3 regions of the Arthrobacter sp. SLBN-53 genome follow, and region 2 is predicted to be linked to each of the others. Evidence: predicted binding sites of a transcription regulator. Region 2 holds the regulator's gene; each other region holds the start of a gene.
What was found. The regulator LexA, encoded in region 2, represses DNA repair genes until DNA is damaged. The targets are predictions, from matches to a motif close to TCGAACANNTGTTCGA.

Region 1 (5,311 bases), 3.8 Mb from region 2:
GGTAATGCTCCTCGCCCGGCCGCAATACCATCGGTTCGGTCAGCCGGCCCTGCTGGGACAGCCAGTACTCGGGTTTCTCGGACAGGTCGGCGATGGTGTGCCTGGCGAAGAAATCGGCGGTGACGGTCCGCTTGGTGGCTTCCTCGGCGACCGCCTTGGCGCCGTTCTCGCAGAACTCGGCGACCTTGCGGCCGCCGTGCTCCTCGGGCCAGGCGCATCCCGGGCAGTCGAAGCCGTGCCGCTGGTTGAGTCTGGTCAGGGTGGCCGCCGTGCGCAGCGGGCCCATCTGCTCAAGGGCCCGGTGCATGCTGACCATCACCGCCTTGACACCGGCGGCCTCGTCCTTGGGGGAGCTGACGACCAGATCGTCCTCGTGGTACATGGCGTCGACATCGGTCATGACTCCAACCTAGACCTGGCCGCGTCCGGTGCAGGCCAGATCATATTTGCCATTTCACATGCAGTGATAGACGCTTGCTATCGATGGGTAACGATATCCAGCTGCAGCATTTGGACTACCTGCTGGCACTGGCTGCCGAGAGGCATTTCGGCCGTGCGGCGGCACGGTGCCATGTGAGTCAGCCGACGTTGTCGGTGGCCATCCGCCGGCTGGAGAAGGACCTCGGCATCGTCATCGTCCAGCGCGGGCACCGCTTCGAGGGATTCACCGAAGAGGGGCGCCGGGTGGTGGCCTGGGCCCAGCGCATCGTGGCCGAGCGCGATGACATGCTCACCGATATCGACCGGATGCGCGGTCGGTTGACCGTCACCGCGCGCATCGGGGCGATTCCGACGGCCGTCCCGGTCAGCCCGTTCATCTCCGCGGAGTTCCTGGCGCGTAACCCGGCGGCCTCGGTGCGCATCGAGGCGCTGTCGTCGCGGGAGATCGCGCGACGGTTGGCCGATTTCGAGATCGACGCGGGCCTGACGTATCTCGACGACGAGGCACCGCCGGGTACCCGCTCGGTGGAGCTGTATCGCGAACGGTATGTACTGCTTGCTCCTGCGGACCATCCGTTGGTGGCGGCCCCGGAGGTGGCCTGGGTGGATGCGGCGAGGTTGGAGTTGTGCGTACTGACCACGACCATGCGCAATCGCCGGATTCTGGACGCCAACATGGCCGCCGAGGGTGTGCAGTATCGCCCGGCGGTGGAGGCGGATTCGGTCGACGCGCTGTACGCGCATCTCACCGGTTCGGGCCGGGCGACCATCGCCTCGACGGCCTGGTTGCCGACTCTCGGCCTGCCGCAGGGATTCTCCGCACGGCCGATGGTGCAGCACGGCGCGCAGCCGGCAATCGGTCTCGTGGTGCTCGACCGGGTGCCGGCCTCCATCGTGGCGGCCGCGCTGGTCGAGGTGGCCGCCGGAGTGAACATCGAGGGCCACCTCGACGGCTGGTGAGTCACGGTCCGCGCAGACCGGTGCCGCCGTGGTGGTGGTCGCCGGTGACCAGCTCCCAGAAGTCGATATCTGCGGTGACAGCGCGGAACTGTTCGAGCAACCTCTCCTCGGTGAGGTCGTCTTCGGGCCGGCCATCTTCTTTGGGCCAGCCGTCGTCATCTGGCCGGCGGACGTCATCGCACCTGTACTCGGGCGGGTACTCGACTGGAGACAACAGTCCATCCAGTTGCCCGATGCGCTCGGCCCATCGCGACCCGTCCCGCGTCCGGTGCCGGAGGAGTTCGGGGCGGTGGTGGTAGTTGACCCGGGCCTGGCCGTGATCCAGTGCCGGCGGTGGGTGCCATTCGCATTCGTTGCGGGCGTTGAACGTTGTGGTGTAGCCACCGTTCTCGTCGACCATCCGGTTGTCACAGCCGCAGGCCAGGGCCAGCTTGTCGACATTGGTGTTGCCGCCGCGCGCGTAATCGGCCTCTCCGTGGTGGGCCTGGCAGAAGTACGGGCCGTTGGTGCAGCACGGTTTGGTGCAACCCCCGTCGCGGGCGATCAGCATGATCCGCTGCGCCGCGCTGGCGGTGCGCCGAGTGCGGAAGTAGTTCAGGGCCGCACCGGTGGCACCGTCGAAGATGGCCAGGTGGTGAGAGGCGTGCCCGGCCATCCGGATGACATCGCGGATCGGGATCTTCGTGCCGCCACCGGAGGTGCCGATCCCGGCCAGCGAGTGCAGTTCCTGCACGGTGGTGCGGATGATCACCGCCACCGGGAGGCCGTTGAGCTGACCGGGGTTGGACATCAGGGCGATGCGTCCGATGGCGATCATCGCATCGTGCCGGCGTTGGGCCTGGGTGCGGTGGTCGTGGTCGATCTGATCCTGGCTGGGCGTACCGAGAGTGCATGGTTGGTCATCGGCGGGGTTGCACATCCCGGGGGCGGCGAACTTCGCGAAGAGGGGTTCCCATACCGCCATCGCTTCCGGATCGAGGTTCCCGGTGATCGGTGTGGTCCCGTCGCGGCGTTGGTTGCCGATGACCACCCCACGTTTGCGTTGCCGCTCACGCTCGTCGGGCACCGGGCCGTCCTGATCGAGCAGGAACAGTCGGTTGGCCGCCGAAGTGGCCAGCTCTCTCGGGCCGATTCCGGTTGCCTCGCGCACCAGGGCAAGCTCGAATTCTTCGCGCTCGGCGGTGCCGACGAACCCGGGCAGATCGCGGACGGCGTCACGCAGGACGGTCACATGCTCGGCCGTGATGAGCCCGGCGGACTGGGCGACGGCCACCACCGGCAGCTGCGGCGGCAGTGGATCCCCGGTCAGTGTCCGGCGCGGTCCCAACTGCGCGGCCTCATGCAGACGGCGACCGGCCTCGGTGGTGGACAGCCGCCACCGGATCCGCAGCACCTCGTTCCAGGACTTCGCACCCATCTCACGGGCCGTGGTCTCGGCTTGCAACTGCGTCAGCAGACGATGCCGCTGAGCGGGAAGCCGGCAGGTCAACATCTCGTATTCGTCCATGACGGCGATCAACTCGGCACGGCTCAGCGACTCGAGGTCGGTGGCGGCGAACGCGTCGAAGGCGGCACGCAAATTCGCTACCGCCTCCGTCACTCGCACCGTCGCCGTGGTCATGATTCGAACATACGTGCTACACCCGACAAATCCGGATGGAATGTGACACCAGGGATCAATGAGACAAAAGATTCTTCTGAGCCTGACGATTCCGCGGCGCCGACCGTGCATTCAGACGTTGACGCGCGCGTAACAGAATCGGCATCGAATATTCCTACTGTTGGCCGGTCAAGCACGTGCAGCGATAGGAACTACATTGAGCGGTAACGCAGTCCGGCTTAAGGCCATCAACAACGTCGAGGCCTATGTGCCGCCGGCCATCAGCTTCGATCCCGCCGAGGCCCCCGGAGAGATCTTCGGCGCCAACGTCTTCACCAAGGCCGAGATGCAGCTGCGGCTGCCCAAGTCGGTGTTCAAATCGGTCGTGGCGACCATCGAGAAGGGCGCCACCCTCGACCCGGCCGTCGCCGACGCCGTCGCCTCCGCGATGAAAGACTGGGCACTGTCCAAGGGGGCGACCCACTACGCGCACGTTTTCTACCCGATGACCGGGCTCACCGCCGAGAAGCACGACAGCTTCCTTGAGCCGGTCTCCGACGGCCAGACGCTGGCCGAGTTCGCAGGCAAGACCCTGATCCAGGGCGAGCCCGACGCGTCGAGCTTCCCCTCCGGCGGCCTGCGCAGCACGTTCGAGGCCCGCGGTTACACCGGCTGGGATGTCACCAGCCCCGCCTACATCCTGGAGAACCCGAACGGGAACACACTGTGCATCCCAACGGTTTTCGTCTCGATGACCGGTGAGGCCCTGGACTACAAGACTCCGCTGCTGCGCAGCCAGCAGGCGATGGGTGTGCACGCCGAGCGCATCCTGACGCTGTTCGGGCACAAGAACCTCGAGAAGGTCGTCTCGTTCTGCGGTCCCGAGCAGGAGTACTTCCTTGTCGATCGGCACTTCTTCCTGGCCAGGCCGGATCTGATCAACGCCGGCCGCACGCTCTTCGGCGCCAAACCGCCGAAGGGTCAGGAGTTCGACGACCACTACTTCGGTGCGGTGCCCGAGCGGGTGCTCGGCTTCATGATGGACACCGAGCGCGAGCTGTTCAAGCTCGGTATCCCGGCCAAGACCCGGCACAACGAGGTGGCGCCTGCGCAGTTCGAGGTCGCCCCGATGTTCGAACGGGCCAATATCGCCGCCGATCATCAGCAACTGCTGATGACCGTGTTCAAGACCATCGCGCGCAAGCACGGCATGGAATGTCTGTTCCACGAGAAGCCGTTCGCCGGTGTCAACGGCTCCGGTAAGCACGTGAACTTCTCGGTCGGCAATTCCGAACTCGGTTCCCTGCTGGTTCCCGGTGACACTCCGCACGAGAACGCGCAGTTCCTGGTGTTCTGCGCCGCCGTCATCCGTGCCGTCCACCAATTCCCGGGGCTGCTGCGGGTTTCGGTGGCCTCGGCCACCAACGACCACCGCCTCGGCGCCAACGAGGCGCCGCCTGCCATCATCTCGATCTTCCTCGGCGCACAGCTGGCCGACGTGTTCGAGCAGATCGCCAAGGGCGCGGCGACCTCGTCGAAGGGCAAGGGCGTCATGCACATCGGTGTCGACACCCTGCCCCAGCTGCCGACCGATCCGGGCGACCGCAACCGCACCAGCCCGTTTGCCTTCACCGGCAACCGGTTCGAGTTCCGTGCGCCTGGTTCCGGGCAGACGGTGGCGGTGCCGATGATCGTGCTGAACACCATCATGGCCGACTCGTTGGACTACATGGCGACGGTGTTGGAGAAGGCCGTCGCAGACGGTACCGAATTCGACACTGCGGTGCAGCAGTTGCTCACCGACATCATCACCGAGCACGGCGCGGTGGTATTCAACGGTGACGGCTACTCGGAGAACTGGCAGACCGAGGCGGCCGAGCGGGGTCTGCCGAATCTCAAGACCACGCTGGATGCCATCCCGGAGCTGATCACCCCCGAGGCCGTCGAGGTGTTCGAGAAGTACGGGGTGTTCAACGAGCGCGAGCTGCACAGCCGCTACGAGGTGCGCTTGGAGCAGTACGCGCTGACCATCGCGGTGGAGGCCAAGCTCGCGCTCGAACTCGGCACCACGGTGATCCTGCCCGCCGCCGTCCGCTACCAGACCGAACTGGCGCAGAACATCGCCACCCTCAAGGCGGCCGGCTTCGATGCCGACACCACGCTGCTGGAAGCGGTTTCGACACCGATTGCCGAGCTGACCGCGGCCGTAGGCGTGCTCAAGGCCGGATTGTCGGACCACTCCGCGGAGTCCGCGCTCGACGAGGCCGCCCATGCGCAGAAGGTGTTGCTGCCGGCGATGGATGCCGTGCG
Region 2 (5,311 bases):
GTGAGCGCGCAGGGCCTCGATCTCACGCTCGAAATCGTCGGCAGAGGAGAACGATCGGTATACCGAGGCGAAGCGCAGATAGGCAACTTCGTCGAGGTCACGCAGCGGCCCCAGGATGGCCAACCCGACCTCGTTACTGGGGATCTCCGGCGAGCCTGCGGCCCGCACGGCGTCTTCGACCTGTTGGGCAAGCAGATTGAGCGCATCGTCGTCGACCTGGCGGCCCTGGCATGCCCGTCGCACGCCCTTGATGACCTTTTCCCTGCTGAACGGCTCAGTGACGCCGCTGCGCTTGACGACTGCCAGCACCGCGGTCTCGACGGTGGTGAAGCGCCTGCCGCACTCAGGGCAGGACCGCCGCCGCCGGATCGCCTGGCCCTCGTCGGTCTCACGGGAATCGACGACACGCGAATCGGGGTGACGACAGAACGGACAGTGCATTCCCGCTCCTTCGCCGCACCACAGCTGCACCAGATTTGACGCTTCCGAGCGTACCTGCATGGTGCGGATACGGTGCGACCCCGTGCCGGTGCGCACGATCTCAGCCGATCGGTGCGATGAGGGTCTGCCCGGTCCGCAGGGTGCCGGATTCCAGCTTGTTCAGTTCGCGGATGCGCTCGACGACGGAGTCGGCAGGCACGTCGGGGGCGACCCGCGCCGCGATGCTCTGCAAGGTCTCACCGGTCTGCACCTCCACGACCGACAACCTGGTGGGCACCTCGACGGGTTGCTCCGTCGCGGAAACGCCGAGGTTGGCCACGAATCCCAGCCATAGCGTGAATGCGCCGGCCAGCAGCGCCAGCAGCACGGTCGCGGCCGGGGTGATCGGCCTGCGGTGCGAGGCACGCGACATCAGCACCCCCGTGCCGCGATGACCGATCGGCGCACCGCCGGGACGACGATCCTGCGGCCGCCGACGCCGCCGCACCACGACATCGCGAGGCAAGGGCCACACCTCGGCCTCCGACGGGGTGCGCCGCAGAACTTCCTGCCGCCGGGTGGCGCCGGACGTCCGGCGCTCACGCACATCGCTACGTGCTTCCAGAATCGTCATGTGCCTGCCTCCTTGAGGTGTGTTCGCTTCTTTGTTCGAACTGTAGTCGATCATCTGTTCGAACGATAGAACACGTGATCGAACTGTTAGCGAACGATATCGACACCCACCGACAAGCGGACGGTCGCGAATCCGCGGACGGAACTCAGCTCAATTCAATTGCCCACAATTGAATTGACCGCTACAGTTGTGGTCATGACCGCCGGACGCCTCGACGAACAGCTGTGCTTCGCGCTGTACTCGGCTTCGCGCCTGATGACCGCGGCCTATCGGCCGCTCCTGGCGGAACTGGGCATCACCTACCCCCAGTACCTCGTCCTACTGGCCCTCTGGGAGGACGACCCCAGCACCGTCGGAAACCTGGGCCGGCGGCTGCACCTGGACTCCGGCACCCTCTCACCGTTGATCAAACGCCTGGAGAGCACCGGCCTGGTGGTGCGTCACCGCGCGACCGCCGACGAACGTCGCGTCGAGGTCGCACTCACCCCCGCCGGGCGCGCCCTCGAAGAACGTGCCGCCTGCATTCCACAGCGCCTGCTGGCCGCCACCGATGCCCGACCCGAGGAGGTCGGCGCGCTACGCGACGCCCTCCGCGGACTTGTCGACCAGCTCAGCTCACCGCACTGACCGAAAACGACGAAAGGAACACCCACCGATGAAGAAGCTTTACACCGCCGAGGCCCTGGCCACCGGCGAGGGACGTGACGGACACGGCCGCACCTCCGACGGGAAAGTCGATGTCGCACTGAGTATGCCCAAGGAGATGGGCGGTTCCGGCACCGGCACCAATCCCGAGCAACTGTTCGCCGTCGGTTACGCGGCGTGCTTCCACTCCGCACTCCGACTGGTCGCCCGCGAACACAAGGCCGATGTCACCGACTCCGCCGTCGGCGCCCGGGTGACACTGGGGGCCGCCGAGGACGGCGCGTTCGGTCTTGCCGTCGAGCTGGAGATCGTGCTGCCCAATGTGAACCATGACACCGCCACCGAGCTCGCCGAGGCCGCACACCGGGTGTGCCCCTACTCCAACGCCACCCGTGGCAACATCGAGGTGACCCTGACCGTGACCGATGAGTGAGCTCGGCTGATCGCGCCGCAATGACGCCGCAGACACGCCCTGTCGGGCCGCGACACGCCTCGAACACATGTTTGATTATCGGGGCGGCTGCGACTACATTCGGCGACATGAGCGACAGCAGCGACACCCCTGAGGCACGCTCCAGCCTGACCGAGCGTCAGCGCACCATCCTGGAGGTCATCCGCTCGTCGGTGACCACCCGCGGTTACCCACCGAGCATCCGGGAGATCGGGGACGCGGTGGGGTTGACCTCCACGTCCTCGGTCGCCCACCAGCTGCGCACCCTGGAGCGCAAGGGCTATCTGCGGCGCGATCCCAACCGCCCCCGCGCGGTCGACGTGCGCGGTGCCGACGAGGTGATCACCCCGATCGTGGCCACCGACGTCGCGGGCTCCGATGCGCTACCGGAACCGACCTTCGTCCCGGTGCTCGGCAGAATCGCGGCGGGTGGGCCGATCCTGGCCGAGGAGGCCGTGGAGGATGTGTTCCCGCTGCCCAAGGAGCTGGTCGGCGAGGGATCGCTGTTCCTGCTGAAGGTGGTCGGCGAATCCATGGTCGACGCGGCCATCTGCGACGGCGACTGGGTGGTCGTGCGCCAGCAGAACGTCGCCGACAACGGCGATATCGTCGCGGCCATGATCGACGGCGAAGCCACGGTCAAGACCTTCAAGCGGACCAAGGGTCAGGTGTGGCTGATGCCGCACAACCCGGCGTTCGAACCCATCGACGGTAACGACGCCGTGGTGCTCGGCAAGGTCGTCACCGTGATCCGCAAGGTGTGATCGGTCGGCGTCTGACCGGTCGGCGTCTGATCAATCGGCGCGGATGAATCCGTTCGCGCGCGCGAATTCCTCACTGGAGAACCAGATCTCGGCCTCGGTATCGCGGTAACCGCGGCTACCGGGCGCCCAGTAGAGACCGGTCTTGGTATCGGCCTTGATGGGGTAACCCTCCGGGGCGCGGTAGCGATCGGTGGTCGCCAGTCGCATCGAGGTCCAACCGGCGTCATCGTCATCATCGTCCCCGCCGGCGGCAGCGTGACGTCCGCCCGTCACCTCGGGTTCCGGGGCGGTCAGGTCCGGCTCGGGTTCGAGCACCGGTGCACCGACAACACGGGCACCGAAGTCCGAGTCCGCATAATCCGAGTCGGCGAAATCAGACGCCGCATAATCCGAGTCGGCGAAATCAGACTCGGCGAAGACGGACTCAACCGGCTGCGGTGTGGGCGTCTCGATCCGGGTCGGGGCGGTGTCGACGTCATCTTCGTCGTCGTCGAACCGCAGCAGTTCTTCCGGCCGGTCGGTGTCGGCACCACGATCGGCGAACGGGTCGACGCCGAGGCCATCGGCATCCGCATCATCGCCGGCCCGGGGGTCGTGGCCGGCACCGGTGTCGATCGGATCGACCGTGAAGGAGCCCGCTGACCCGACCGGCGACAGTGATGCCCACGGATCCTGCGGCGGCGGACCATAGCCGCTGTCGCGATCCTCGGCCCGGTCATCGTTTTGGTGATCGTCTTGGTAATCGTCTTGGTGATCGTTCTGGCCATAGCCGTAGTAGCCACGGTCATCACGGTCATACGGATCGTCGTCGAGGTCGTCGTCGAACCGGTCCTCGTCACCGGACCGCCGGTTGCGCAAGACCGCCACGGCGATCACGGCGATCAGACCCACCACCGGGATGAGGCCCAGCAGCCACCACCAGCGCCAGGTGTACCACTTGTCGCCGCTGTCGCCGCCGCCGTTCGCCTGCGGGCCATCGGCCGGCGCTTGCGGGGAATCAGCCCCGGGAACCTGCAGGCCCGCCAGCTGCGACTGCAAGCCCGCGGGCTCCGTGCTGAACCGGTTGGCCGCCTTGTCCCACGAGATGGATCCACCGTTGAACTGTTGGTTGATCACGCCGCCGTTGTCGGTCTGATCGCTCTTGGGTGCGCCGAGTTCGCCGGTCGCGCCACCCAACTTCTCCCAGGCGGCATTCATGGCCCCACGGACGATCACCGCACCGAAGTCGGGGGTCCAGAAGATGACCGGCTTGTCCTCGGCGGCGAAGGGCACCACCGCGCTCTGCGGAGCCAGCCCGCCATCCGCCTCGCTGGCGGTGGGGAACCCGAGATCCCCGGTCGGCCCACCGACACTCTCGTACTTGGCCAGGATCTGCCCGGTCACCACGTTGGCACCGGTCTGCGGGCTGTAGAAGATCTTGCCGCCGGCATAGTTCTGGCCGACGCCGTCGGCGCCGATCGCATACTGGGCCCCGTCTTCGGCACCGAGCGGCCCCAGTTCGCCGCCGGCGGCCCGACGTGCCGCGGCGATGGCCGATGCCGCGTCCGAGGGCACCTGTACCGCCCCGAGTTGGGCGGCCAGCTCTGGTGGCGTGGTGGTGAAGGCGCGCGTCTTGCGATCCCACGAGATCTGGCCGCCGGTGAACTTCTGTGAGACGACGTCACCGTCGATGGTCTCGTCATCGGCAGGCACACCGAGCACGCCCGCCGATCCGCCAAGGGCGTCCCAGGCGCTGTTGATGGCACCGCGCACCACCCGCGCACCGGTGCTGGGGGTCCAGAAGATCACCGGGTTGTCGGGCGCGTTGAATGTCACGTTGCGGCTGTCGGCCGCCCGTCCGGGCCCCTCGTCGATGGTCGGGAATCCCAGGTCACCGGTCGGACCACCCTGGGATTCGTACTTCTCCAGGATGGCGCCGGACATGATGTGCGCGCCGGTCTGCGGGGTGAAGAAGATCTTGCCGCCGGCGAAGTTCTGGCCGAAGCCCGGGCCGGCCGGGTACACGCCGCCGTCCTTGGGACCGAGTGGCCCCTCCGCACCGCCGCCGGCGGTCTCCCACGCGACGGTGATTGCCGCATCGGCATCGCCTTCCGGCGTCGCCGACGCCTGCGGTGCCAGCAGCACCGTCGCGGCCATCAGCCCGGCACTTACCAGCACTGCTGCCGCCCGTCCGGCAAAGCTGCCGAGTCGGGTTCGCTGCCTGGTCATTCGGTCCTCCCGGAAGTCGTGCAAAACCCCACGAAAGTATCGTGTTCGTCAACTCTGCGACAGTTGTCGGCGAACTCGTGGGATATCGCCACCTGCGGCGACGGCGTGTCGGACCTGCTAGACCCCCAGACTGCGACCGATGATCTCCTTCATGATTTCGGTGGTGCCGCCGTAAATCGTCTGGATCCG
Region 3 (5,311 bases), 160 kb from region 2:
CCTTCAGCCCGACCAGCGCATCGAGGCCGTGGTCGAGTTTGCGCACGGCGACGTGGGTGCCCACTCGGGTGCCGCGATCGATGAGGCCCTCGTCCTTGAGAACGCCGAGCGCCTCACGGATGGTGTTGCGCGAGACCGAGAATTCGGCGGCCAGTTCGGTTTCGCTGGGCAGGCTGTCCGGATAACCGCCGGCGTGGATCTGATGGCGCAACAGATCGGCGACCGGACGGGCCTGATCGGCCCGCGCGCGGCGGATCGGTGTCGGATCGGTGGCTGCCACCCGATCACCGTAAAACCGATCCGAGTGCCGCCCGGATCGTTGAGCAGCCCGGATAGCGGCAGCGGACCCATTACGCCGCCGTCGTACCCGAGGGACCAGCCACGATCGCGGCGCGATGTGTTATTGCGCCACCTCGCCGAAGCTGGTTCGACTTCCGATCGCGCTGAATCGAAATGCTGCGCGTCATACGGATCGGGATCAGCCAATGTCGCGGCCATCCGGTTCGTCCCGGTCTGGTGGTTGTTCGGCGTCGCCCTGTTCGCCCAGGAACTTCCCGAGGAGTTCCTCGGGGTGAAAGTGGTGGTTGACGGTGTCGCCGCCGGTGTCCAGTAGTGGTGGTGGGTGCCAGTGGACTCGGCCGCTGGTGGGGTCGATTGCGGTGGTCCAGCCCAGTTCGGCGAGGCGGTTGTCCGGTGGGCAGCCCAGCCCGAGGGTGGGGGCGTCGGTGCGTCCGCCGCGGGCCCAGCTGGGGTCGGCGTGGTGGGCTTGGCAGTGGTTGGCGCATCGGGTGCAGCCGGGGCGGGTGCAGCCGCGGTCGCGGTTGTGGAGCAGCAGGCGTTGGGCTTTGGTGGCCAGGCGTTTGGTGCGGCCCAGGTAGAGCGGTTCGGCGGTGTGGTGTCGGTAGACGACCAGGTAGTGGTGGGCGTGCTCGGCCAGGCGGATCAGGTCAGCCATGGGCATGAGGGTGCCGGTGCCGGTGACCGCGATGCCGGCGGCGGCTTCGAGTTCGGCCAGGGTGGTCGAGACCACGACGGTGACCGGTAGCCCGTTGTGCTGGCCGAGCCTCTTGGACATCAGGGTGTCGCGCAGGATGGCCTTGAGGGCGTCGTGGTTGCGTTGCGCAGCGGTGCGGGTGTCGCGGAGAGCTGTCGGGTCGGCCAGCGCCTCGAAGTCGATACTTGTCCGAGGAGCAGCGGCCTGGGCGGCAGAAACGGCATCCATTCTGTCGGCCAGATCGTCGAAGGTCTTGAACTCGGGCACATCAGCAACGCTCGGCGCCCACTCAGACCCAAGGTCATACTCGGCCGCCATCTCGGGTTCGGGCTCAGCGTTACTCTCTGCTTCTGCGTCTGACTGGAGGTCGGCGTCGAGGTCCCCATCGAGTGGATTGGGATCCGGATTGTGTTGCGGCTGCACGTCGTCGGGGTTGTTGATCCCGGGCCGGGCCCACGCATCGAAGGCGGTCCCCAGATAGGCGGCAAGCTCGGGATCGACCCAACCACTGATATGGGTGAGCCCGTCGGCATCTTGCTTGCCGATCCTGATCCCGCGCCTGTGGCGGGCCAGGTCCGGGCCGGGGCCGTCCTGGTCCAGCAACATCAACGCGTGCGTGGCCGCTGCCTGCACCGTCTCCGGACCGGCGGCCGCCGCCACCGAGACCAGGATCTCTTCGAGCTCCGCACACTTGGCCGGACTGGTGTGTTTCGCGGCCTGGTGCACTGCGCCGCGAATGACCTGGATATGCCCGTCGTTGATCGTGCCCTCGGCCAACGCAGCCGCACACGCCGGGAGCAACGGCGCCAGCACCTCTCCGCCCATGGCGTGGCGTGGGCCCAACTGCTTGGCGGCCTGAACCCGCCGGCCCGCCTCAGCCCCGGACAGGCGCATCCGAGTGGACAGCACATCGGCCCAGGTCTTGCCCCCGATCTCATGGGCGGTCGCCCGATCCATCAACACCGCTAGGATCCGGTGATCGACCGCCGCATCGGCGCGGGCACGTTCCTCGCGTTCAGACTGGATCGCCAACAACTCAGCCGTGTCAAAGCAGGTGAAATCGGCATCCAACAGTGCTTTGACCGACGCGGCGCGATCGGAGAGGGCATGCTGCACCGACTCCCGGCTGGCCACCACATCCGATCCCATGACTCGAACATACGTGCGACCACCGACACAACACGCCACAATGTGACACCAGCGACAGACGAGACCAAAGAAAAATCTGAGGCGCCAATCCCGCTGTCAGCGAGCGACTTTGACGAAAGCGCGACACGGGCCCGACCCGATAGACGTGGGCCGGGCCCGGCGTCGACTACTTGGCCGCGGGTGCAGCCTCGTAGGTGACCCACGCCGTCCGCGTGGCCAACGTGTCATAGAGCGCCTGGGCTTGCACATTGTCCGCAGCGGTCACCCATTGGACCACCGACCGTCCCTCGGCTGCCGCCATCTCGGTGAGCCGACCGATGAGCGCTCGTCCCACACCTTTTCCGCGCACCACGGGATCGGTGAAAAGGTCGTCCAAGAAGATCCCCGTCGAGCCGGTGTACGGCGAGGAGAACCGGCGGTGGTGCGCAAAGCCGACCAGTTCGCCGGCGACCGTGGCGACGATCGCCTTGCACTCGTGGCGTGGATCCATCAGCCAACCCCAGCCACGAGAGACGATCTCCTCCGATTCCTCGAGTTTGTAGAACTCCCGGTACGCGCGGAACAGCGAACGCCATCGAGTCTCGTCGGCGGCCTCGAGCGTGCGGATAACAGGTGCGGTTGTGTCAGCCATGTTCTTTCCCATGTGAATCGTGTTTTCGATATTTGGTTCGGCGCGCCCGTTCGGCGCCACGCGGGTTCTACTCCGCTCGATGTGTTGACTCGCAGCCCCTTTCGACTCCGGAATGCCACCGATCAGCCACTACGGCGAGCGGCTGATCGCGATTGACAGGAAGGTCCGGACGGAGCGGAATGTCGCAACGGGGCGATTGAGTAACGCTCTGCTCACAAAGGGAGTAACGTTATCTAGTATTCTCATGAATAACGATAACAGAGCATCAGAGATATCAACCACCCTGCTCGGCCGTATCGCCGCCCTGCCCGCGGGTACCAAGCTGCCGGGAGTCAGAGCACTCTCCGGTGAGTATCACGCAAGTGCCGCAACGGTTTCGGCCGCGCTATCCGAGCTCAGCGCGCTGGGGTTGATCCGCGCAGAACCAGGGCGCGGCACCTTCGTCACCGGACGACAGCGGCTCGCCGAACCGGATTACTCCTGGCAGACGCAAGCTCTCGGCCCGGCACGGGTCGATGCCGACCGCGCCGCCAGGTTGGGCGGATACGGTACGGCCGATCATCTTCCCTTGTCCTGGGGGTACCTCGCGCCGGAACTGTCCCCGACCGCCGAGTTGCATCGCATCGCCAGTCGATCGGCGAAGAGCTCTCGCTCCCACGCGATCACGCCGGTCGCCGGCTTACCGGAACTTCGGCGGGTCATAGCGGCCGAGTACCGCGCCGACCCGAACGATGTGCTGGTGGTGTCGGGCGGCCAGCAGGGCCTGGTGTTCGCCATGCGCACCCTTGCCGAGCCCGGCGCCACGGTCATCACCGAGAGTCCCAGCTATCCCGGAGCAATTCTGGCCGCACAGAGCGCGGGACTGAAGGTGGCATCGGTGCCCGCCGATGCCGAGGGGATCGTCGTCGAACGCCTCGCCGAGGAACTCGAGCGAACCAGGGCGCGCCTGGTCTACATACAGCCCAGCTACGCCAATCCGACCGGAGCGGTGCTCAGTGCGCAACGCCGGACCCAGATTCTCGATATCGCGGCCAAGTACGGAGCATTTCTGCTGGAGGACGACTGGGCCAGACATCTGGGCATCGACGCGCACCCACCACCGCCGCTGTTCACCGCGGATCCGCACGGGCACGTCGTCACGATCCTGACTCTGGCGAAATCCGCCTCTCCCGCTCTTCGGCTGGGCGCCGTGATCGCGCGCGGACCCGCCGGCGAACGATTACGAGCCGCGCGAACCGCCGACGACATATGTGTGGCGCCGCTCATCCAGGAGATCGGGCACAGCCTGTTGACGTCGACCGGTTGGCCCCGCCACCTCAAGCGCCTGCGCACCGAACTCGCGACGCGACGCGATGCGTTGATCGCGGCCATCGGGACCACGCTGCCCGACGTCCGCATCGGCACCATTCCGCAAGGGGGCATTCATCTTTGGGTGAGGCTGCCGCACGGCATCGACACCCGGGTACTGACCGCCGCCGCGTATGCCGACGGAGTACTCGTCGGCGACGGACGCCATTTCTTCGTCAACGAACCGCCCGCACCGTTTCTCCGGCTCTCCTACGGCGCCGCGAGCCCCGCCCAATTAGCCGAGGGAGTCCGCGCACTCGCCGACGTCATCGGACGCGCGGCCGGCTCCGCGCACTGAATCGGGGCACTCAGAGCGAGCGCGACAACACCCGGCCGAACTGCAGCAGCCGCTCCATCTGCGCCAGTCCCCCGCTGTCGACGGTCTTCGTATAGCGGAAGGACTCGCAGTACAGATCGCTGTCGGTGGCCGATGTGCGCCGGGCCCTGGTCACCAACTGGGTGTACATCCGCAGCCGAACCTCGGCCAGTCGCCGGGTGCCGTCGGAGAGCACCTCGAACTGGGTGCTCAGGATGTGGTCGCTGATCGTCGAGAGCAGAATGGTGCGCACCGACGAGGTCAACTGTCGCCGGTCGTCATCGAACTCGTCGTCGGCGCGCCACAGGATGAGACGCAACCCATCGGTGGCCACCACCTCCTGCCACACCGCGGTACCCCAGTGCTCCTCGGACTCCCCGCGCGACATGATGAACGCCGCGATGCCGGGGAACTCGACGACCGATCGCAACTGCTCCAGCGCAAGATCGGGATCGCGCAGATACACCGACGCCGCGTCCTGCAGGCTCGTGTACGGCGCCCAGTCCTGCGGCACTGTCCTACTCCGCGCCGTCCGACGGCCGCAGTGCGGCAGCGGCGGCCCGGATCTGCGGGGTCACCAGCATGACCTGTCCGAGCACGCCGTTGACGAAGCCCGGGGAATCGTCGGTGGACAGTTCCTTGGCCAGCTCGACCGCCTCGTCGACGGCCACCGGCTCGGGTACGTCCTCGGCGTGCAGCAATTCCCACACCGCGACCCTCAGAATCGCCCGGTCGACCGCGGGCAGCCGGTCCAGCGTCCACCCCTGCAGGTGCGAGGAGATCAGATCGTCGACATGCGCGGCATGCTCGGTGACACCGCGCGTCACCGTCACGGTGTACGGGTTCAGCGGCGAGATATCGGCCTGGGTGTGCG

Region 1: the regulator LexA is predicted to act here: its motif matches at 3,026-3,041, upstream of FBY28_RS05475 (DUF222 domain-containing protein).
Region 3: the regulator LexA is predicted to act here: its motif matches at 2,147-2,162, upstream of FBY28_RS24375 (HNH endonuclease signature motif containing protein).

What each region holds. Positions count from the first base shown of each region.
Region 1 is NZ_VFNN01000001.1:1,148,971-1,154,281, reverse strand. Features, by position in the region: gene FBY28_RS05485 (FdhF/YdeP family oxidoreductase) at 1-400, opposite strand, end outside; gene FBY28_RS05480 (LysR family transcriptional regulator) at 484-1,401, shown strand; gene FBY28_RS05475 (DUF222 domain-containing protein) at 1,403-3,022, opposite strand; gene FBY28_RS05470 (glutamine synthetase III family protein) at 3,219-5,311, shown strand, end outside.
Region 2 is NZ_VFNN01000001.1:4,899,944-4,905,254, reverse strand. Features, by position in the region: gene nrdR (transcriptional regulator NrdR) at 1-441, opposite strand, end outside; gene FBY28_RS23560 (LysM peptidoglycan-binding domain-containing protein) at 542-1,054, opposite strand; gene FBY28_RS23555 (MarR family winged helix-turn-helix transcriptional regulator) at 1,250-1,681, shown strand; gene FBY28_RS23550 (organic hydroperoxide resistance protein) at 1,710-2,132, shown strand; gene lexA (transcriptional repressor LexA) at 2,240-2,914, shown strand; gene FBY28_RS23540 (LGFP repeat-containing protein) at 2,945-5,122, opposite strand; gene FBY28_RS23535 (acyl-CoA dehydrogenase family protein) at 5,240-5,311, opposite strand, start outside.
Region 3 is NZ_VFNN01000001.1:5,055,853-5,061,163, reverse strand. Features, by position in the region: gene FBY28_RS26340 (GntR family transcriptional regulator) at 1-280, opposite strand, end outside; gene FBY28_RS24375 (HNH endonuclease signature motif containing protein) at 479-2,143, opposite strand; gene FBY28_RS24370 (GNAT family N-acetyltransferase) at 2,310-2,774, opposite strand; gene FBY28_RS24365 (aminotransferase-like domain-containing protein) at 3,019-4,419, shown strand; gene FBY28_RS24360 (hypothetical protein) at 4,430-4,951, opposite strand; gene nusB (transcription antitermination factor NusB) at 4,956-5,311, opposite strand, start outside.